4 regions of the Brumicola nitratireducens FR1064 genome follow, and region 3 is predicted to be linked to each of the others. Evidence: predicted binding sites of a transcription regulator. Region 3 holds the regulator's gene; each other region holds the start of a gene.
The links. Region 3 encodes sigma-54, which starts transcription at its own class of promoters, with help from an activator protein. Its sites were predicted from a motif close to GTTGGCACGNNNNTNGNNT; they were not measured.
Positions count from the first base shown of each region.

Region 1 (5,633 bases), 1.2 Mb from region 3:
GAGCGATATAGCCTGAGGCAAGGTCAGTGATTGCATACCTTTTTCCTTGGTATCAACGCCTTGCTTGGCCCGTTGATTAGCGTTGGCATGGCTAACTGGCGCTGCAAAATTAAATAATACAATGGAAACCATCGCAGTTTTCAGTGAAGGAAAATAACCCGATTTTAAAAATCTCATTTTCGACTCTTTATGACTAATGTTGAGCTTGTTGTCTTTTTTTGGCTTACGCCTGAATGCCACCTTTTGAGTGGATCTCTATTTGGAGCAGGTTAGGTCTGTTGGTTTTTGGGAAGTGAAAGTTTAACGCTTCACAACGTCATACTAGGACGAAATGAACCTCTTACAATCATCAGACAGATCTAGCCTGCAAAATTAGAGAGGTATTTAGGAGGGCGTTGCTGACTGGGAATAAAGGTGTAAACGAGACTACCGTCAGTGTCGGCTAACTGCTCGTCGCTTTGATGAGTAGCCACTTGTACATTTATGTCAATTAGCACTGCCAAAGACAGCATGCCAAGCGGGCAGTCACAGTCTTGTTGGCAGCAGTCATGGTTCATCATCTGCATGCTTTGTGCTGTTTGCACGGCATTTTCTGTTACTTTACTGACCATTAAGCGTGGTGCCATATTTTCAGACATCATCGTACTACTCTCGCTGTTGAAGCAAGCCATTGAAGAAACTGCAAAAGCTTCTCCTGCCTGCGCAACGAGCAAAAACATGATCATGATGAAGCTGATTAAGCGATTAAACACGAAGTTGAGTACACCTTAGTAAACAGATGAAACCAGCTTACATGTAAAGCTGGTCAGTTTTTTTACGACACATTTCAGTCTAGCACATACGACGTTGATAAATCACTCTCGCAAATAAAATGCAAAGAACTGTTAACGTGTGGTCTGAGTATAGTGCTTTTTTTTAAAATTGTAAAAATCATAGAAATTAAATCCGGATTGCTTCGTGCAGATTTTTAAATTTCGACAATATACTACTTAGTAGGCATCAGTGTGATTTCCCTCACCGCGCATCTTGGCTCGGCAGAAATAGCGAAAAGCACCGCGTCGGCAATATCCTCTGGATCAAGCTTATCGGGCTTAGCTTCATCGAAAAATGGGGTATTCACCATGCCTGGACAAATGGTTGTGCAGCGACCTTCCCACTCTGCCATTTCAGCTGCTAGGTTCTGGCCAAAACCATAGGCAAACCACTTTGTAGCGCCGTAAACTGAGCCCTTGAGAGTAATTTTTCCAGCAATCGAGCTTGTAAGAATGAAGTGGCCTTTGGTTTCCTTCAAGGCCTTCATACTCGCTTTGGCGGTATAAAGTAGGGCGTTAATATTAACGTCTATCATCGTTTTCCATTCTTCTGGATCGCCACCTTCTATGCTGGGTGTATTAACCCCTGTTCCAGCATTCGCAAAAACAACGTCGATCCGACCAAACTTTTCCTTTCCTTTAAGCACTACGTTTTCCAACTCAGCAAAATTAGAAGCATCTGCAGCGACAGCTAAAACGCGATCAGTTCCCCACTGTTGTGCTATAGCATCTAATTTATCTTTGCGACGGGCAGTGATAATGGCCTTATGGCCAGCACCCAACAATTTCTTAACTGTTGCAGCACCAATTCCACTCGATGCACCTGTGATCAAAACAACTTTTTGCTCTTCCATTTATGCTTCCTCTAATAATAATACCGCTAAGGGCTAATTTTATGACCGCTGACTGCTAGCCTAAACAATAATAGCAGCAGCAAACTTTGTACCAATTAGATAGAACCAATTAAAGCTATATAAAACATAAAGTTAAGCGTGTATACATACATTTTCACAGAATAAACCTTAGCGGTATGACTAACATTTTTAGACTCATTGTAAAATTTTCACGCCGTCCACCGTACAAAATGAACAAGTGTCTGCATGAAGCGACATAATCTCATCAAATATTAAAAATAAGTTAGTAAAACCAGTCATTTATGCTTAAATTAGTGTTGCAAAAAGGAGACAACATTGTCGTTTCTGAGGAAATTCCGTAATACCTGCCCATTCTTTGCAAATTTTTCAACATAAAGTGCTTTTGCTTGAGCAACACACGTTCATCTTGATTTTTTTCAGTGCTAACATTGATGCGTAGATTTACATTAATTTCAGTGAGTTAGTCAGCTTTATCTTTACGAAAAAAGCAAATATCTGAAAAATCGAAGCACCAAACGACTTGGCCTGCGGTTTGCAGAAAGCCTAGTAGCTATTGTTCGTTGCTGTTGTTTCAAACTAAGAGCCATGGCCTATTAGCAAAAGATCACGCTGAATAGACCATTTTCAATATTGCATTTGCCGCCGAGCTCTTCATAGCGAAGCTTTTTATAGCGAAGCTCTATATAGCAAAACTTTTTGTAGCGAGCTCTTCTCAGTCACGTTTTTTATAGCAAAGCTCATCATTATCTAAGACGCTCAAATGTCAAATAATGCTTTTATGGCAATGCCATTTTACACTGTATAAGGAATATCATTTTGTTAAAGCAATCTTCTATTTTGGTTGTAGTCGCCTTCATTTTTTACTTCTCAACATTCGGCTTTGCGCAGAAAGTAGCGGAGAATAAAAACGATTCTGCTGAGCAAATGACGCAGATCGCTAAAAGCGAAGCTGAACCTCAAAGACTGACACATCGTTTCGATCGCAAATGGCTCGAAAACAAAGCAAAGGAACTTGCCACTTCTGATTATAAATTACCGCTCATTCCTGATGACAACCCGCTTAGCCAAATGAGCTATGATGACTACAAGAAAATACAATTTAGACGTGCCGCAACGATTTGGTCAAAGGAAGACCGCCGGTTTCGAATAAATCCACTGCACCCTGGCTTCCTATTTAAGACCCCAGTTAATCTTAACCTTGTCGTCGCGGGCACCTCACGCCGTATACTATATACCAGTGAAATATTTGCTTATGATGATCAGCAAGCAAAAGACAAAGCATCTAACGCTCAAGGTTACTCAGGCTTTAGCGTCACGAACCCTATCAACAACGCCGAAAAATGGGACGAGTTTTTAGTATTCCAAGGAGGCACGTACTTTAGAGCAGTAGGGCAAACAAACTGGTACGGGCTATCAGCTCGCGGCTTGGCGATTAATACCGGTCGTCCGTCGGGAGAAGAATTTCCTGTATTTACCGATTTTTGGGTTGAGCGGCCATCGGAGAATTCCGAAAGCCTAGTCGTGCATGCGCTAATGGAGAGCAAATCTGCGACAGGTGCTTATACGTTTACCGCTACGCCTGGCGAGAATACTGAAATAAAGGTTGTTAGTACTCTTTATCCGCGAAAAGACATTAACGCGTTTGGCATCGCTCCTCTTACCTCCATGTTTTTGTTTAATCCAGTTAACAGTAATCGTTTTGACGACTTCAGACCTGCGGTTCACGATTCAGATGGATTAGCGATGATAAAACAAAATGGTGAGAGACTATGGCGCCCGCTATCTAATCCATCAAAGCTTCAAGTATCAGTATTTAAGGACGAAGCAATTCAAGGCTTTGGATTAATGCAGCGTACTCGTCAATTTCAAAATTTCGAGGATATCGAAGCGCATTATCAAGATCGGCCCTCCGCTTGGGTCACCCCTATTGGTGACTGGGGACCTGGTCATGTTGAGTTGCTAGAAATACCGACAAAGCAAGAAATTCACGACAATATCGTTGCGTTTTGGCAACCTGAAGAACCATTAAAAGCGGGTCAAGAATACAAATTTGCATACACACTTTCATTCGGCTCCTTCGCCCCGCAGAACAATATCGAAGGACAAATAGTCTCGACCGCCTCAGGTTTGACCTTAGGTTCTGAAACGGAGCGCGATTTTGTGATTGATTTCTCAGGCACTGATTTTCCTAACAACCTTAGAATAGATGCAAGCAGTTCAACGGGTAAAATTACGGGAACAATAAGTAAGATTATTCCGCAAACAGGAAAGTTGAGGGTAATCGTTAAGTTTCAAGCAGATGACGCTGACCTTTCTGAGCTTCGTGTTTCTTTATATGACGATAAAAAATCTGATGAACCAAAAAAATGGGGTGAAACATGGCTGTACCGATGGACAAGATAAGTACGCTAGAAAGGGCAACCCCAAGGGAAGCTCCTCTACTAATGCCGCCGCAGGACTTTAAGAAGAAGCCTAATGTTAGACACTTCTGGCAAGGATGGAGAGCGCTAGTTGCAAGAGTAATGACATTCGGTGGTGCGCTGGGCATGACGGCCTACGCAACCTACCAAATGGTCTTGATCGTATCGCAAGGCGAAGTGACTGTTTTGCAGTGGATGATGGTCGGACTTTTTTGTATCACCTTTGTTTGGATAGCTCTTGCAGCTTGTGCTGCGGTCGTCGGCTTCCTATTCTCCGGAGAATCAAAGCAACAAATTAACAAAACGGATATCGACAATAAGAAAACGGTATTGTTGATGCCGACCTATAACGAAGACCCCGCTGAAACCTGTGCTGCATTATTCAGTATGGGCAAGGAGCTGATCAAAGCAAATCTTAGCGAGCAGTTTGAAATTTTCATCATCTCGGATTCAAACAACCCAGAAGTTTGGGTGAAAGAAACAGCGGCTGTTGTGAAACTGCGAGAAGCGCTCACACCTGACATCAAGGTTTGGTATCGCCGCCGCCACGACAATAAAGCAAAGAAAGCAGGAAATGTACATGAATTCGTCAGCCGATGGGGAGCGCGTTACGATTTTATGTTGGTGCTTGATGCCGACAGTTTACTGTCTTCCTCTACCCTACACACACTGATGCAAGAAATGGCCAGTGACCCCAAGAGCGGCATTATCCAAACCTTGCCCTGTTTGTATCGCGGTGAAACGCTCTTTGCAAGGCTACAGCAGTTTGCTGGCTCTATTTACGGACCCATCGTCGCCCGAGGTATCACTGCATGGCAAGGCAATGATGGCAACTATTGGGGACACAACGCGATTATCAGAGTGAAGGCATTTGCAGATTCTGCAGGTTTGCCAACGCTGGGTGGCATAAAGCCCTTTTCTGGCGATATTTTGTCCCACGATTTTGTGGAAGCTGCGTTAATGCGACGTGCTGGTTGGTCAGTAAGAATGCTTCCCGCACTAAAGGGATCGTGGGAAGAGAGCCCACCGAGTCTTTCTGAAGTAGCGGTTCGTGACAGAAGATGGGCTCAAGGCAACATTCAACACTTGGCCGTGCTCAAAGCAAAGGGCTTAAGATGGCCAAACCGCTTCCATATGATCACGGGCGTAATGGGCTACATGGCATCCCCTTTTTGGTTTGCTTTAATCCTAATTGGGGTGGCGATGGCCATTCAAATACACTACGTCAACGTCGAATACTTTTCTGATCAAATTAGTTTGTTACCTAACTGGCCGGTTTTTGATTCCGAACGCATGATTTATTTGTTTATTTTTACCATGGGTATTTTATTAGTTCCCAAGGTCTTGGGTGTCATTCGCGCTTACTTTCATTCGCCTCTGCGCAAACCCCTCGGTATTATTCGAATGACCCTGGGCATGCTGGTAGAGACTTTTTTCTCCGTCTTGTACGCCCCTATTTTTATGTTGATACACAGTAAGCACATTATCGATATATTCAGAGGACGCGATTCTGGATGGTCGACTCA
Region 1 is NC_016041.1:3,914,960-3,920,592, forward strand. Features, by position in the region: gene GNIT_RS16520 (TolC family protein) at 1-177, opposite strand, end outside; gene GNIT_RS16525 (hypothetical protein) at 360-752, opposite strand; gene GNIT_RS16530 (SDR family oxidoreductase) at 986-1,666, opposite strand; gene GNIT_RS16535 (OpgD/OpgG family glucan biosynthesis protein) at 2,504-4,090, shown strand; gene mdoH (glucans biosynthesis glucosyltransferase MdoH) at 4,066-5,633, shown strand, end outside.
Region 1: a site for sigma-54 is predicted at 2,207-2,225, ahead of GNIT_RS16535 (OpgD/OpgG family glucan biosynthesis protein). Genes of this name have one in related genera too.

Region 2 (5,633 bases), 1.7 Mb from region 3:
ACCACTTTGCTGCGTTAGACCTTGCTCGTTCGAGAATCGCACCAGTGCCACACGCACGATAGGTTCAGATGTGCCGTTTGAGAAAGTAGCTCTTACTAGGCCGTCAGGGCCGATGTCAATGCCCGTGAGTCGGCCTACTGGCAAGCCATTTTGCTCAAGCGAGGTTACCTCAAATGCAGATGCAAATTGCGTTGGTTCGTTTGGCGTTGCGTTGTTTCTGTCTAAGTTAAAATCAATTGTAATCTGTTGAATTGGAGATGAACCATTGCTCAGAATTAACGGCCCAAGAGCTTCAGTCTGAAACTTACGGTCTAATTGTGGTAAACCATCAGCAGATTGAATATCTACAAAGTCACCACCTTCACTAAAGAAGATTTTAGCGGCCGAAACGCCATTGCCCGTATTTGTACCAACAGAGTTTGTTGCTGTTGTAGGGTCAGAATCAGAACCGTCAGAGTTTGTTGCATCTACCAGTTGATCATCAACCGCCGTCGCAACATACCATTCGTTTACTGCCCCTGGGTCGCCATCTTTAATGAAATAGTACGTCATAACATGACTATCACCCAAAGAGTCATAGATAGTTACTGATGTCGCCGCATTATAGGTTAGTGGATCTGTTGGATCGAAATCGGCAGCCACTTTACCTTGGTCACCTGCTGGCAAGTTGAATCGGACATCAACTTCAGATGTTTGCTGTGGCGAACCCGAGGAATCAGGAATTCGCACAGGCACCGTTGTGCTTAAAGCAACTGAAGCAGACGTTCCGTCAGTGTTAACAGGAAATCCAAGAAGGTTATCACCCGCGGAATTAACCACAAAGTTATTTGAATCTAGTTTAAATTGACCAGCACGAGTGAAGGAAAAGTCACGCGACGTAATTTCTGGAATAGTAGCAAAAAAGCCGTTACCGGTAATAGCTAAATCCAACGAGTTGTTAGTAAAGCTTAAGCTACCTTGAGAAAATTGCTGAGCAACTTCTTGAGTCAGAGCACCATCACCAACTTTGGTTTTGCCTGAGGCTAACAGAGAGGCAGCATAAACGTCACCGAATTCTGCTCTTGATTCTTTAAAACCAACCGTGTTGACGTTTGCAATGTTGTTGGCTGTTGTATCTAAGTCTTTTTGAGAAGCCGAGACTCCGCTGAGTGCGATATTAAATGACATGGGGGAAAACTCCTATTACCTACCGATTTGGATAACGTCATCAAGCTTGATGCTAACGTCACCATCTAAATTAAGAACAACACCGAGACCAGCACTAGCAAGGCTGACGCTGTCAACGTGTCGATTTATTGCTGTTGGCAAAGATGTTGGCTCTCCAAACACCTCGCCCTGTACTTGAACGGCATAATCACCTGGCGGCAATAGATTGCCGTTTTGGTCTGTACCATCCCATTTAAACTCTGAGTTACCTGCTGCAAGTGTGCCGATGTCCATCGTACGCACTACTTCACCTTGGCTGTTTTGAATGGCTATCTTGGTATTCTGCGTTGTTTGGTCGCTAATGATGACGCCCGTCACGCCTTGGCCTTGTTCAGACATATGACCAATATTGCCGGTAACCAATACGTTTTGACCAATCAAACTAGACGCTTGCAGTGCCTGGTTAGATGTCATTGACGACGCAAAGTCACCAAACTTGGTATTCAATTGAGAAATACCATCTGCCATCGTAAATGAGGTCATCTGTGCAACTAGCTGGTCATTGTCAACCGGTTTTGTTGGATCCTGATTCGCTAATTGCTCGGTTAGCAAAGCGAAGAAATCCTCTTGCTTTAGACTTTGCTCCGTTCCGTCAGCGACCTTTACTTTTTCTGGTTGCCAATAGAGGTCGGTATTTAAACCTGTTTGACTGCGTTCTAATGTATTCACTTTATCATCTCCGCTATAGCTAACATCGTTAGCCTAACTCTATTGACCCTGACCTAACTGCATCACGCGTCTGAAGATACGCTTGGTTGTATCTGCAATCTGCACGTTTGTTTCGTAACCCTTTGAGGCAGAAAGCATGTCCGCCATTTCTTCTACAATATTTACGTTTGGCTTATATATGTAACCGTTCTCGTCAGCCAGGGGATTGCCTGGAGCATATTCAACCTGTAATGGTTTGGTACTTTCAACAACGCCCAGTACTTTAACACCCGCACCTTTAGTCATGTCCGAGTTCGCCTGATCTAAGGCCGCTGCGAAAACCGGATGGCGCGCTTTATAAGTTTCTTCGTAACTACTGCTGACAGAGTTCGCATTGGCAATGTTACTGGCTGTCGTATTCAAACGAACACTTTCAGCGCCCATTCCAGTACTCGCTATTTTCATTATATTAAATAAACTCATTAGCCTTAACCTCCGCTGCTTAATGCTTTTTTCATGCCTTTAATTTTTCCATCCAAAAGCATTATGCCTGCTTGATATCGCATGCCGTTGTCTAGGAAGTTGTTTCTTTCGACTTGCGCATCAACCGTATTGCCATCACCGGTATCCGCCTGCTCTGGAATTCTAAACTCGATTTCTGCTTGCATTTGAGAGCGACCTGAAAGGTGCTTGTCGTGAGTCTTAACTAAACCGCCTTGGTCGTACTGTGCGCTTTTCATTGCTTTATTAAAGTCAATGTCGCGTGCTTTGTAGCCGGGGGTATTTGCATTCGCCAAATTACCAGAAATCACTTCCATCCTGTCTGTGCGAACAGAAAGTGCTTTTTGATGAAATCCAACTAATCGATCTAAACTAATGGCCATGTTTTCTTACTCATTTGCAAACTTACATGCCAGTGTTCAGCAAATCGTGTGCCAACAAACAGAATAAAACGAAAAGAAGTGTTTTTATAGCGAGGGGGGTATTACTAAACTTTGCGGTAATAAAGGCCTGAGGGCTGAGTTATCATTTTAAATTTACTACTAGCACCTCCTAATGATTCTGAAGCGCCAAGTATTAAACAGCCTTCGGGCTGCAAACAAGCGGAAATATCTTGCAGTATTACCGTTTTCCTTTCCGCATCAAAATAAATGAGGACGTTGCGGCAAAACACTACGTCAAATTGACCCAGCGCAGAAAACTTAGACGTCAGATTAAATTGACGAAAGGAAACCCACTTCTTAATGTCTGGGCTGATTGTCATGCTGTGATCTGGGTTCAAGGTAAAATAACGACGCTTAAGATCGTCGCTTAAACCGCGATTTAATGACAAGGTGTCATATGTGCCTTCGCTTGCGGTTTTTATGACTTGGGCTGATAAGTCAGTGCCCACGATTTCTACGCCTCGCTCAAAGCCGCCTCTGTTTGACTTTAAAAACTCAGCGATAGTCATGGCAATAGAGTAAGCCTCTTGACCGGTTGAGCTTGCCGCACTCCAAATTCTAATTCTATTTTGCTTTGCTAGCAGCTCTGGCAATATTTTGCTTCGCAGTATCTCGAATGGATATGTATCTCTGAACCACAGCGTTTCATTGGTTGTCATCGCTTCAAGCGAAGCCTGCGTAAGCAAGGGATCACGTTGAGAGATGATTTTTTCAATAAGACTATCTAGATTATTGCCAGCTGGATCTGCGCTGCCTGGATGAGAAGAGGCAACGCGATACATTAAAGGCAACAGCCGACTTCTTACCAGATATTGCTTTGCACCGCCAAGTAAGATACCACTTTTGGAATGCAAGAAGTGGCAAAATTTTTCATACATAACGGGGGAGAGTTCTTTATTCACGCGGCATTATTTCGCTCTAAGTTCGGTACTTAACCATTTTTGCACGGCTGAAGCGAGTTCATCAGGGTGGAATTTAGCAATGAAATCGTCGGCTCCCACTTTCTTTACCATCGCCTGGTTGAACACACCGCTTAAAGAGGTATGCAAAACAACATGCAGTCTGGCTAATTGAGGATCATTTTTGATTTCAGCGGTCAGCGTGTAACCGTCCATTTCTGGCATTTCTATGTCCGACACTAGCACGCCCACTTTGTCGGTCACGTCACCCGTTTCAGCAGCGATTTGTTTTAGGCGTTTGAGTGCTTCCAGTCCATTTTTGGCCACTTCAATTTCTAAGCCTAGAGCGGTAAGCGCTTTTTTAACTTGGTTTCTTGCAACTGACGAATCATCGGCAATAAAAATAATTTTCCCTGCACTAAAACTCACGTCAAGGCTGTCAGCGAGGTCTTTACTGACATCAGTATTCAACGGTGATATCTCATTCAGAATTTTCTCAACGTCGAGGATCTCAATAAGTTCGTTGTCCATTTCTGTCACGGCAGTTAGGTAGCTCGCTTTGCCCGTGCCTTGTGGCGGAGGCATTATAGCATCCCAATTAGTATTAATGATGCGTTCGACCGAGCCTACCAAAAAGCCTTGAACCGAACGATTGTATTCGGCGATGATGATAAATCCGTCTTTAAGGTTTTCGATTTTACGCCCACCTGTTGCCATGCTTAAATCAATAATTGATATAGTTTGACCTCGGATATGAGCTACGCCGCGAACTAAGGCGTTAAGCCTTGGAATTTGAGTCAATGGAGGGCATTGTAAAACTTCACGCACTTTAAACACGTTAATCCCAAAGCGCTGTTTACCATTAAGTCTAAATAACAAAAGTTCTAAGCGATTTTGGCCGACGAGCTGCGTTCGTTGATTGACTGAATCCATAATACTGGACATTCATTACCTCCAAATTTTAGTTTAGGCATGATTGTTGCGTTATCTAATATACCGCATTAAAGAAGCGCATATAAGCGCTAAATGTGCCGAACTTTTGACACTCTCTAAACACTGCGCGAATAAGTTCATGCAGAGACGATAAAAACAGGTAAAAGACAAATGCAAAATAATCTAAGTAATTCTTTATCGACAGCTTTGGGCATTGGCTTGACCTATTTTTTAGTGATTTTCCCGACGGCTGCCAATGCGTCTGTTCACCAGAGTATACAACAACAGGCAGAGCTTTATGTTCAGCAAAACGCTTTTTTTGACGATAGTGCTGATGTAAACGTACAGGCCGCCGAAGTTGACAGCAGGATTCATATCCCCCCATGCAAAGCACCATTTGAATATGAATCTTCTGATTCCAGTTTAAGACAGTCGAACGTATCGGTGAAAGTAACCTGCCCTACAACAAGCTGGTATTTATTCACTTCTGTTCAGGTAGAGCAAACTAAACCGGTGGTTGTTACATCAGAAACACTGAGCCCCGGCTCACTTTTAACTGAAAAAAATCTATATGTGGCCGATATACCAGTTAATAGGCTAAGAGGTTCGACATACAGCGACACGGTAAACCTTGTTGGAGCGCGGCTTAAACGTCGCGTGAGACCCGGCCAAATTATTAATGACGGCATGCTTTGTTTCGTCTGTAAGGGTGACAAAGTGACGATAATGGCGGTGACCAGCGGCTTAAGTTTGAAGGTATCGGGCATTGCTGAACAGGACGGAAATTTGGGAGACACAATCAGAGTGCAGAACGCCTCATCGAAGAAAACAGTGACGGCAACAGTGTCTAGTACCAGCGAAGTGAGTATCCAAATTTAATGAAAAGTGATAAAATTTTGACGCTTTGGCGTTATCAGCTTGAATAATTAGAAGTATTTTGAGCAAATTCGGTAGAAAATGTGATTTTATTTCACTTTCTTGCTAAAGTTAGCCAATAAGAAGT
Region 2 is NC_016041.1:2,667,935-2,673,567, forward strand. Features, by position in the region: gene flgE (flagellar hook protein FlgE) at 1-1,167, opposite strand, end outside; gene GNIT_RS11520 (flagellar hook assembly protein FlgD) at 1,183-1,875, opposite strand; gene flgC (flagellar basal body rod protein FlgC) at 1,915-2,337, opposite strand; gene flgB (flagellar basal body rod protein FlgB) at 2,343-2,738, opposite strand; gene GNIT_RS11535 (CheR family methyltransferase) at 2,843-3,676, opposite strand; gene GNIT_RS11540 (chemotaxis protein CheV) at 3,707-4,642, opposite strand; gene flgA (flagellar basal body P-ring formation chaperone FlgA) at 4,802-5,509, shown strand.
Region 2: a site for sigma-54 is predicted at 2,776-2,794, ahead of flgB (flagellar basal body rod protein FlgB). Genes of this name have one in related genera too.

Region 3 (5,633 bases):
CTGCATCTCTTGGAATGCCGTATTTAAAGCCAAACGACTCAAATACTAGGACTAAGTTTGCGCTTTTTTTACCTAACACTCTTTCTCGAATTAGTTCTGAAAGCTCGTGCAGTGATAAATTATCGGTGTTGATATGTAAATCCGCTTTTTCCGATACAGGCACTAATATTTCTCGTTCCGCCTCAATTGATTCGGCCAGTGATTTATTGAGTTTGAAGAGCGGGTGCAAACGTCTTGTTTCACTATAGCGCTTAATCAATACATCATCACTAGCGTCTAAATACAAAATGGTAACTTCCCAAATACTGGGCAAAAAGTCCACAATTTCGCTAAGCTCATTCGCCATTTTAGGCATGTTTCTAACATCGACGCTCACCGCTACTTTTTCGCTTTCATCGGCGAGTGCATGAGTAAGTGTCGGCAGCAAATTTACGGGTATGTTATCGACGCAATAATACCCTAGGTCTTCCAAGGCCCTTAATGCAATTGATTTGCCTGAGCCAGAGCGACCACTGATGATCAAGAGTTTCACGTGTGCAGGTCCTTTAGAGGTAGATAACAGTTATGAAACGGTGGGATAATTCACCGTGTGGTTAATTTTTACGCTAGTGCTGAAATAATTTCGTCTCTAGTAGCAGCGTTTCTTAACGCTTTTACTATGTTTTTATCGCTCAATTTTTGCGCGATAGATGAAAGCGTTTGAAGATGCTCTTGGGTTTGTTCACTGGGCACTAATAAAGCGAAAAATATATCTACGGGCTTGTCGTCTATTGCATCGAATTGGATCGGTTCTTCGCTAGTGACAATGATAGCAACTATATCCTGTATTCCTTCAATTCTGCCGTGTGGTATAGCAATACCGTTACCTATGCCTGTGCTACCCATTTTTTCGCGCGCCAACATGCTCGCAAGCACATCATTTAAATTGAGCTGTGGATTTCCCTTCACTGCAATTTCGCTGATGACTTCAAAAATTCGTTTTTTGCTTTGACACTCAACCGCACATTCAGTGCGGTCGAGTGAAATAATATCAGATATAATCATAATTCGTAGGCGACTAATGTCGTTTTGACTTTTCCTTGTGCTTTATAACTTGGCGATCTAACTTGTCAATCAGTCCATCGATGGCTGCGTACATGTCAGTATGTTCAGCGTTAGCGTGAACAACGTCACCCTTGAGATGAAGTGTTGCTTCAGCTCTTTGATTTATTTTCTCTACATTTAACACTACATGTACATTACTAATATGATCGAAGTGTCTTTCTAATCGTTCGAATTTACTGTCGACGTATGCTCTTAGTGAATCAGTAATATCAACGTGATGACCAGTTAGATTTATTTGCATAATGTTACGTCCTCTTATGAAGTCTACAGCAGACTTTTTCTTTGGTTCGACGGGGGAATCGAGAGGGACTCTCGATATTTCGCAATGGTTCGTCGAGCAACTTGAATTCCTTGATCGGCCAACAATTGCGCAATCTTGCTATCACTAAGTGGTTTGCTGACAATCTCCGCCGCAACGAGCTTTTTGATGAGTGCTCTTATTGCTGTCGACGAACATTCACCGCCAGATTCAGTTGAAACATGGCTAGAGAAAAAGTACTTAAGCTCGAAAATGCCTCTGGGCGTATGCATATACTTCTGGGTGGTAACCCTTGAAATAGTTGACTCATGCATATCGACCATCTCAGCAACGTCATTTAAAACCATTGGTTTCATCATTTCTGGACCGTGTTCAAAAAAGCCCATTTGCTGCTGAACAATACAGTGAGATACTTTCAATAGTGTCTCATTGCGACTTTCTAAGCTCTTAATAAACCATTTAGCTTCTTGTAAGTGTGACTTAATATATTGTGAATCGTTCGAATTTTTAGTGCTTTTACTGAGTGCTTCATACTCTTTATTGACGATCAGCGGTGGCAAAGAATCACCATTCAGCTCAACTGTCCAACGACCATTTTTTTTCGCAACAGACACGTCAGGAATAACGTATTCAGAATCTTTAACGGCAATTGTGCTTCCTGGTCTTGGGTTAAGCGTTTGCAATAGGCGCATTGCTTCTCGCAGCTGGTCTTCTTTCAATCGAGTTTTACGCATCAATGTGCGGTAGTCTTTGCTGCTTAACAAGTCGCTGTGTTCTGTTAACAACAGACGGGCTTCAGCCAACCAAGGCGTTGCAGGATCAAATTGGGCTAATTGCACCATTAAGCACTCTTGAGGAGTACGAGAGCCGGAACCAATAGGGTCGAACATTTGAATGCGTTTTAGAACGCATTCAACTTCGTCCAATTCAATTTCTTCGTTTTGTAAGCTATCTAAAATTTCCTCGCTGCTAACAGTGAGATAACCAGACTCATCAATTGAGTCAATTATCGCAATAGCAATAGAGCGGTCTATATCTGAAAACGGGGTTAATTCCATCTGCCAAATTAGATGGTCTTGGATATTTTCGGTGGTTTCGCCCTGAAATATGTAGTCATCATCTGCGGGGCCGTTGGATATGTTGGCTGGCGCAGACGAGGCGCTTAGATATTCTTCCCAAGAGCTGTCTAGTGGTAAGTCATCAGGAATTTGGTTGTTTTCGAGTGCGTCGTGGCTGTCAACGTTATCTGAATTCTCCGCACTGAGTGAGTTTTTATCAGTATAGTCTTGAGGTTCAGAGTCACTGTCTGAGCTGTCGTTGTTGTGTTCACTTTCGTCAATTTCTAGTAAAGGGTTGGAATCCAACGCTTCCTGAATTTCGAGCTGAAGATCCAATGTAGACAATTGTAGCAGCTTTATCGCCTGCTGAAGCTGAGGCGTCATTGTTAGCTGTTGGCTAAATTTTAACTGCAGTGAAGGTTTCATTGATGTCCTTCAGTTATTTCTAATGGTGATAAAAGCCAGTTACAAAACATGATACACCTATAATACAAATTGGTCGCCGAGATACACTTCTCTCACTTTTTGGTTACTGAGTACTTCAGCAGAGGTTCCTGATGCAATCAGCTCACCGTGACTTACAATATATGCTTTTTCACAGACATCTAGCGTTTCACGTACATTATGATCTGTGATCAACACACCAATGTTTCGCTCTTTTAATTGTTTAATGATCTTCTTTATATCATTAACAGAAATTGGGTCAACACCGGCGAATGGTTCATCGAGTAAAATAAACTTAGGATTTGCAGCTAAAGCTCGTGCAATTTCAACGCGGCGGCGCTCTCCACCGGATAAACTCATGCCTAAATTATTTCTGATATGACTGACATTAAATTCGTCCATTAAGTCGTCAGCTTCTTGTTCACGTTGATCTTTTGCCAATTCTTTGCGTGTTTGTAATATTGCCATTAGATTTTCATACACGGTCAATTTACGAAAAATAGAGGCTTCTTGGGGCAAATATCCAATGCCATGTCTCGCACGCTCGTGCATAGGTTGAATTGACATGTCTAATTGGTCAATAAAAATTTCACCTTTATCAAGCGGTACCAAGCCGACAATCATATAAAACGTCGTTGTTTTACCTGCGCCGTTTGGGCCTAACAAGCCAACAATTTGGCCTGTGGACACTTCCAAGCTAACGTCTCTTACAACTTGTCTAGCTTTGTATGATTTAGCGAGGTGTTTTGCAAACAAGGTACTCACTTTTTATTTTCCTTTTGCTTTTCCATTGCTTCTTTTGTTTTTTTCAAAGTATCGCCATCAAATACGGTCACAACTTGCTGCTGACTATCGGTGTCTTTCTGCGCCTGCCATTGCTCTTTTATAATGTTGTATATAATTGAGTCGGTTTTTATACTAAACGCATTTTGATAAAGCTCCGCATTTCCTTTTAACGTGATGATTTTAGTGGCTTTCTCGTAGCGAATACTGTTTGCTTTTGCCACCACCATTGTGCCGTCGGCCAGTTGTTGTGTGTAACTCGCTGGATTGCCTGTCGCTTCAAACACTTCTTTATCTTTACCAAGAGCTGCTGATACTTTCAATCGTTCAGCTTTGATTTCTAAAGTACCCTGAGTAATCTTTACGTTGCCTTCATGCACGGCTACTTTCTCTTTTCCGTCACCGTAGCTGCTGTCAGATGATAGCTTCGTTGGTTTATCAAAGTCGTTCTTCTTAATTGCTTCTTGTGCACTTAATGAACCCGCGCCAGCCAACATAAGTAGGCTAGCGAACAGGTAGATATTCAGTTTGAACATGGTTTTTTAACTCATATTTTTGGGTTTCTAAATTGGCTTCGAACCCTCGGCCATTAATAATAACGTTTGCACCCGAAATAACTAGAGGTTCATCGGATGTAATTGTCTTAGTCAATAAATCAATTTCTATAAAGTTAGTCGATATGGTTTGTATGTAGTCTTCTGGTTGCAGATTACGAATTTGTACACCGTTAACCAACTCAATTCGGTTGTTGTCGTAAAAAGTCCCTTCGTCAGCATTTAATTGCCAACTTGAACCATCGCTTTGAAGATAGATCGTATATTCAGGGTTGGTGAAATTGACAAACCCCAGCATTTCATAATGTTCCATGGTCTCAGCGCTGACTTGATGGGTAAGGTTGCCATTTTTGTCGAATAATTTACTGCGTAAGTTTTTCGCCTCGTAATTAGGCATCAACGCAGCGTCTTTGTCGCTTAACACGACCTCTTTATCATCTTCCAACCACGTCGGTAGATACAGCGCAAAAGCGATACCAAATATTAAAATAATACTAACAGCCAGCCTATTCATACGCTTGCTCCGTGAATATCTTCAAGTTTACCCTTGGCTTGCAGAATAATGTCACAAATTTCACGCACTGCACCACGCCCGCCCGCCAACGTTGTGCAAAATGTGGCTTGCTGTTTCACATAAGGGTGAGCGTCGGCCACCGCAATACCAATTTCACTTGCGCTGAACATGCCCAGATCAGGCATGTCATCGCCGACGCTGGCAATCGTAGATGCCTTGTAGCCAAATTGTGTAATCAATTCATTTATTGCGATATGTTTATCTTCTCTGTTTTGCATAATATGATCAACGTTCAGTGCCGTCATGCGCTGCTCTACAATACTTGATTGGCGACCTGTGATAACAGCAACCTTAACGCCAACTTTTGCTAGAGCCTTGATACCATAACCGTCTTTTGTGTTGAAGGCTTTGAGTTCTTCACCTTGATTGCCCAACAAAATAGTACCGTCAGAAAATACGCCATCAACGTCGCACACTAACAGTTTAATGCCTTTGAAACGCTCAAATAAAGTTGCGTCTATTGGGCCATATAAGGTATCGACTTTTGACATTACACGACTCCTGCTTTAAGCAGTGTATGCATTTTAATAGCACCGACCGGTTTTTGTTCATCATCAACAATAAACATCGCACTAATTTTGTATTGTTGCATTAAGTTGAGGGCGTCTACCGCTAATTTTCCCTTGATCATAGTAACACTTTTCGGAGTCATCACTTGTTCCACTGTCGATTTGTGTATATCAACCTGCTTGTCTAATGCTCTTCGCAGGTCACCGTCGGTAAAAACACCTAGCAAGTTATTATCATCGTCAATGATCCCTGTCATTCCTAAGCCCTTGTCTGAAATTTCAAACAAAGCTTGCATGACGGTTGCGGTGTGCTTAACGAGGGGGAGTTCTTGTTCGACAGCCATTATT
Region 3 is NC_016041.1:967,151-972,783, forward strand. Features, by position in the region: gene rapZ (RNase adapter RapZ) at 1-532, opposite strand, end outside; gene ptsN (PTS IIA-like nitrogen regulatory protein PtsN) at 601-1,044, opposite strand; gene hpf (ribosome hibernation promoting factor) at 1,058-1,345, opposite strand; gene GNIT_RS04215 (RNA polymerase factor sigma-54) at 1,369-2,847, opposite strand; gene lptB (LPS export ABC transporter ATP-binding protein) at 2,905-3,630, opposite strand; gene lptA (lipopolysaccharide transport periplasmic protein LptA) at 3,627-4,184, opposite strand; gene lptC (LPS export ABC transporter periplasmic protein LptC) at 4,153-4,716, opposite strand; gene kdsC (3-deoxy-manno-octulosonate-8-phosphatase KdsC) at 4,713-5,267, opposite strand; gene GNIT_RS04240 (KpsF/GutQ family sugar-phosphate isomerase) at 5,267-5,633, opposite strand, start outside.

Region 4 (5,633 bases), 1.1 Mb from region 3:
CCTACACCAATCGCTTTTGGCTCAATTTTCACAAGCTCTGCCAATGGGTCCTGCAGCCGACGAGCAATGGAAACAGCGCCGCGCAATGACACATCCATGCCAGGTAATTCGTTAGAGGCAAGCTCAGACGCTGAGTAAACGGATGCGCCAGCTTCACTGATTACGATGCGCTGCACGTTCAATTCTGGTTCGGCTTTCATCATTTCGCCAACCAATTTATCCGTTTCACGTGAGCCCGTGCCGTTGCCTATGCTGATTAAATCCACTTTATGCTGCTTGCATAACATAGCTAAAGTGCGCTTAGACTTATCCCACTGATTTTGTGGCGCGTGTGGGAAGAAGGTTGTGGTGTATATGACTTTGCCCGTTGCATCAACAATAGCAAGTTTCACACCTGTACGAATGCCGGGATCTAGTCCCATTGTGACCTTTGGACCTGCTGGAGCCGCCATTAATAAATCGTTGAGGTTTTTCGCAAATACGCTTATTGCTTCCGTTTCAGCCTGTTCACGTAAAGTGCCAAACAGTTCTGTTTCCATGTGCAAAAGAATTTTGATTTTCCACGTCCACTGAACGACTGAGCTAAGCCACTTATCGCGTGCAGAGTCGGTCAGACGTAAATTTAACGATTGTTCTATCAAGTCTTCGCCATGCGAGCGACGAGTGCCTTCTTCTTGCTGAGGGTCGGCATCAATATTTATTTGCAGAATGCCTTCATTACGGCCTCTAAACATGGCGAGTGCGCGGTGTGATGGAATTTTTGCGTATTTCTCTGTGTAGTCAAAATAGTCTTTATATTTTTGACCTTCTGTTTCTTTGCCCGGAGCCACAACACTCTTCACATGCGCGTTGCGAATGAGATATTGACGAACGCTTTGCAGTAAATCGGCATTTTCCGAAAAACGCTCCATTAAAATAAATTTGGCGCCATCCAGTGCTGCTTTGGCGTCAGTAATATTATTCTCGGCGTTAATATACTGCTCTGCTAGTGTTTCCGGTTGTGCATCTGAATTCGTGTACAGTTCATCTGCGAGCGGCTCTAAACCAGCTTCAATGGCTATTTGGCCTTTAGTACGTCTGCGTGGTTTATACGGTAAATATAAATCTTCAAGCGTGGTTTTGTTGTCTGCTGCAAGCAATTTTGCTTTTAATCCGTCTTCTAGCTTGCCTTGTTCGTCAATCGATTTAAGAATGACTTTGCGACGTGCTTCTAACTCACGCAAATAACCCAAACGTTGTTCTAAGTTACGTAGTTGAGTGTCGTCTAGCCCTTGCGTTGCCTCTTTGCGGTAACGAGCAATAAAAGGTACGGTAGACCCCTCGTCTAGTAGAGCCACAGCGGCTTGAATTTGTTTTGGCGACGCGTTTAACTCGGAAGCAATTTTCTCGATGATCATGAACAACTCAATAATTGAAATAGACGATTTGATTAAATAAGGCGCTCTGCATACTTACTTGTCACTCGTATTGAAATAAATGCTTCGTCGGCAACTAGCACTATTATCGCTAGCAAACACTTGCTAACTTGCTGGAGCTGATTTTGCATTAGTTAGTGATACGTTGCGAAGCACAGAGGCTTACTGTTTATGAGCGTGATTATAGCATTCAGTGATAGCGGTTAAAGTACTTTATGCATTAATATGTAGTAATAGAAATTAACACTCGTTTACTTTGGATAACTATTTGAAAACTAAACTGATCACACGTGAAGGTTACACAAAGCTAAAAGATGAGCATGATTACCTTTGGTACACCAAACGACCAGAAATTACTAAAATTGTCACGTGGGCGGCTAGTTTAGGCGACCGCTCCGAAAACGCGGACTACACGTTTAACAAACGGGTTTTGAGGCAAATTGATCGCCGGGTACGATTTTTACGAAAGCTATTGCCTGAATTATCAATCGTGGAATACCGCCCAGAACAAGCAGGTAAGGTGTTTTTTGGCGCTTGGGTAGAAATAGAAAATGAGGCAGGCGATTCGAAGCGCTTCAGGATTGTTGGGCCGGAAGAAATTTATGGGGATGTGAAGGACTATATTTCTATCGACTCTCCAATGGCTAGAGCCTTACTGAAAAAGGAGGTAGACGACTCTTTTACAGTAAAAACACCCAGCGGCACAAGCGAATGGTACGTCAATTCGATTGAGTATCAGCAAAACTAATTGCCTCAGCGGCTAATTCCCAAAGTGCCCGATACACTAAAAGACATAAAGCGCAAAAAGAGAAAATACTACAAAAATATCGGAATATTTTTCAAAACCCAATTACGATTTGAGTTTTTATTTAACCTTTTCAGTCGCTTAGTTTTTGGCATGTTAATCGCATTATTGAAAGTGAACTTCAATCAAAGGAGAGAATTATGAAACGTTCATTAATTGCATTAACTTTATTAACCGGTTTAAGCACATCAGCTATGGCATCAACAAATAGCTGGGAAAAGGAAGCGATGGATGCTTGGATAGATGGTAAAGCGGAAGCTACTCTGCTATTTAACGGCAACTTGAATTCATTTGACATCAACACTGACGTTAAAATGGGTACGGTAACACTGACCGGTAGCGTAGAAAACGATATTGAAAAAGAATTAGCTGAAGAGCTGGTGTTAGGCATTAAAGGTGTGAAAACAGTCGATAATCAATTGACTGTTTTAAACATGGACATGGACACGAAATCTGAGAAAGCGTCACAGTTTACTGATGCAAAAATCAGTACGGTAATCAGTAGTCGCTTGTTGTTTGATTCCGAAGTGTCTGGTCTGAAAATTGATGTAGACGTGGACAACCGGAAGGTCACCTTGAACGGCACCGTGGCGACTGCAGCAGAACGAGATTTAGCAGTAAATATTGCCAAAAACACGAAAGATGTGGATTCGGTGATGAGTAAGCTAGTTATCAAAAAAGCTGAAAAGTAAGACTTATTAAGAAGGATCAGGGCGCATCCGCTAGCGCCCAATTAACTACTCTTATTATTGAGAGCGACGCCGAGGCACGAGTGCTTCGGCGTTTTTTTGAGTAAGACTTATCCCTTTATTTTCCGTAACTTTGATACGTTATCTTCCCACCGACGATGGTCATCACATTTTCTGACCTTAAGATATCGGCTTCTGGAACGCTAAGCCAATCTCGATCAAATATTGTAAAGTCTGCATATTTACCAACTTCTACAGACCCACGAATATCCTCTTGAAATGCGCCATAAGCAGGCCAAATGGTAAACATTTTAAGCGCGGTTTTACGGTTTACCGCAAGCTCGGGATGCCAACCTTCGCCGGCAGTACCATCAAGCCTTTTACGACTGATAGCGGCGTAAAATTCAATCCGAGGATCACCAAGTTCTACTGGTGCATCAGATCCACCCAGTATCATTAAACCGCGATCAACCAATTGCTGCCACGGGTATGCGTAAGCAAGGCGGTCAGGGCCAAGTCTATCTGGTGCAAAGTTGAGATCACCTATTCCGTGGCTTGGCTGCATAGATGGTAAAACCCCAAGACTCACAAGTCGTTCCTGGTCTTGTGCCGGGATAATTTGTGCGTGCTCGAGTCTCCATCTCGGCTCAGCCACCGCCCATTCGGATTTTGGTACAGCATTGAACGCTTCCTCATACCAATTTAAAAGAGATCTTACTGCTCGATCCCCAATCACATGTGTCTCGATCTGGATACCTTTGCGCAGTGCTTCTCGTAAAATAGGGTCAAGCTCCTCTTTCGTGGTGCGATTCATAAAACCATTATGATCAGCGTCTGCATAATTTTCCAAAAGAGCTGCGCCGCGCGAACCCAGCGTACCGTCGATATAAACCTTAATACCGCGTAATTCAAACATGTTGTCGGCTGTTGCTTCAGGGCCACGCTCCAGCATTGTTGCCGCTTCTGCAACATTTGCTGCTGCGTAAATGCGGGTGGACATATTTCCTTCGTCGTGGATCTCCTTCATGATGTCGACGTTAACGTAAGGCATTCCGGCGTCTTGAGTATTCGTCCAACCAAGCTTAGCGTTTTCGTACATACCTTGTACAAGGCTGTCTTTTTTATATGCACGTGTTTTTGCTGGGATAATATTTCTAAAAATATCCATTGCGGTCGCTAGTATATAGCCGCTCGGATTGCCGTCTGCATCACGCTCAAATTTACCGCCAAGTGGGTCAGGAGAATCTTTATTTATACCTGCAAGTTCCAGTGCTTTCGAATTGACCAGCGCAGAAACACCGTCCGCACGAGGCATAAATAAGGGTTTATCCGCTGTAAATGGATCAACATCTTGTTTGCTAAGAAATCTTTTTTCGTCCGTCCATTCTCGTTCAATCCAGCCGCGCCCTTGCACCCATTCATTTGCAGGTACACCTTCTGAAAACGCTTTAATGGCATCAACCGTTTCTGCTAGTGTTGCGATACCAAAGAGGCTTAACGTTTTTGGGCGCTGGCCAACACCTTCCACGTGCTGGTGACTGTCGGTAAAACCTGCATATACATACTTTCCGTTCATATCCATTATTTGGGCATCACCGCACATATATTGGGCTGCATCGGCGTTTGACCCGACAAATATAATTTTGTCACCAAGCACCGCTGTGGCTTCAGCAGTCCACTGAGCCTCGTTCGCGGTATAAATTTTTGTGTTATGAATGACCATATCCGCGCTAAGGCACTCTGCTGACATTACAGCTTCAGGCATTTCCCCCTTGCTGCACGACAACAACATCAAGCTAAGCCCCAGCGCACCTAATATTTTAGAATTATTTTGAGTAAACAAATTTTCCTCACCCCCCTATATTTTTAAATAACAATAATCGGATATAAAAAACATGCAACTAGAAATAAGTGGCTAGCAGATTAAAATTCTCATAATTTGAGACACAAACGGTCGAACGGGCAACTGAGGAGTTGGACACCTTAAATTTCCAAACAGAGCTTTTGTTCGTTATTGGTGCAATTGCGATATAGCAGTGCATTTAACTAAGTTCAACATACTGAAACCAAGCTTTAAAATTCTTTAAATTATTGATTTATAGACTATAAATAAAAATTGAAACCTTGGCAAAAATCATGCTTCTGTACATACCTAAGCCTTTCATTTTCGTGGATACATCATTTGCAATGAGGTCTTCGATTTAAAAATATAACATTATTGACCATACATTTAGCTTGGCAGTCTGCAATGGCTTTTCGGCTTATTAGTAAAATAAATGGAGAAAAACGTGAAAATAAAAAACGCGAAATTAAATTGCCATAAAAAAAATAAGTTTAGCAAAAAGACCGCGATTGCTATGGCGATCTCATTACCATTGATGACAACAACGTCAATTCAATCATTCGCACAAGAACAAAAAGCAGAAGATACCGTAGAGAAAGTTATCGTCACCGGTACTCGAATGATGAATCGTTCTGCCGCTGACTCCCCCGTTCCTGTTGATATCATTAGCGGCGATGAATTTCGCCAGAACTCCTCTGCGGATGTTCAAGATATGTTGCGTACCGCGGTTCCTTCATTCAACGTGAATAGTCAACCAATCAGTGATGCTGCAACGATTGTAAGACCGGCAAATTTACGTGGACTTTCTCCAGATAACGTATTGGTATTAGTGAATGGTAAGCGTCGCCACAGAGGCTCGATCATTTCATTCCTTGGCGGTG
Region 4 is NC_016041.1:3,957,386-3,963,018, reverse strand. Features, by position in the region: gene GNIT_RS16750 (Tex family protein) at 1-1,397, opposite strand, end outside; gene greB (transcription elongation factor GreB) at 1,684-2,163, shown strand; gene GNIT_RS16735 (BON domain-containing protein) at 2,361-2,912, shown strand; gene GNIT_RS16730 (amidohydrolase) at 3,028-4,674, opposite strand; gene GNIT_RS16725 (TonB-dependent receptor plug domain-containing protein) at 5,198-5,633, shown strand, end outside.
Region 4: a site for sigma-54 is predicted at 2,308-2,326, ahead of GNIT_RS16735 (BON domain-containing protein). Genes of this name have one in related genera too.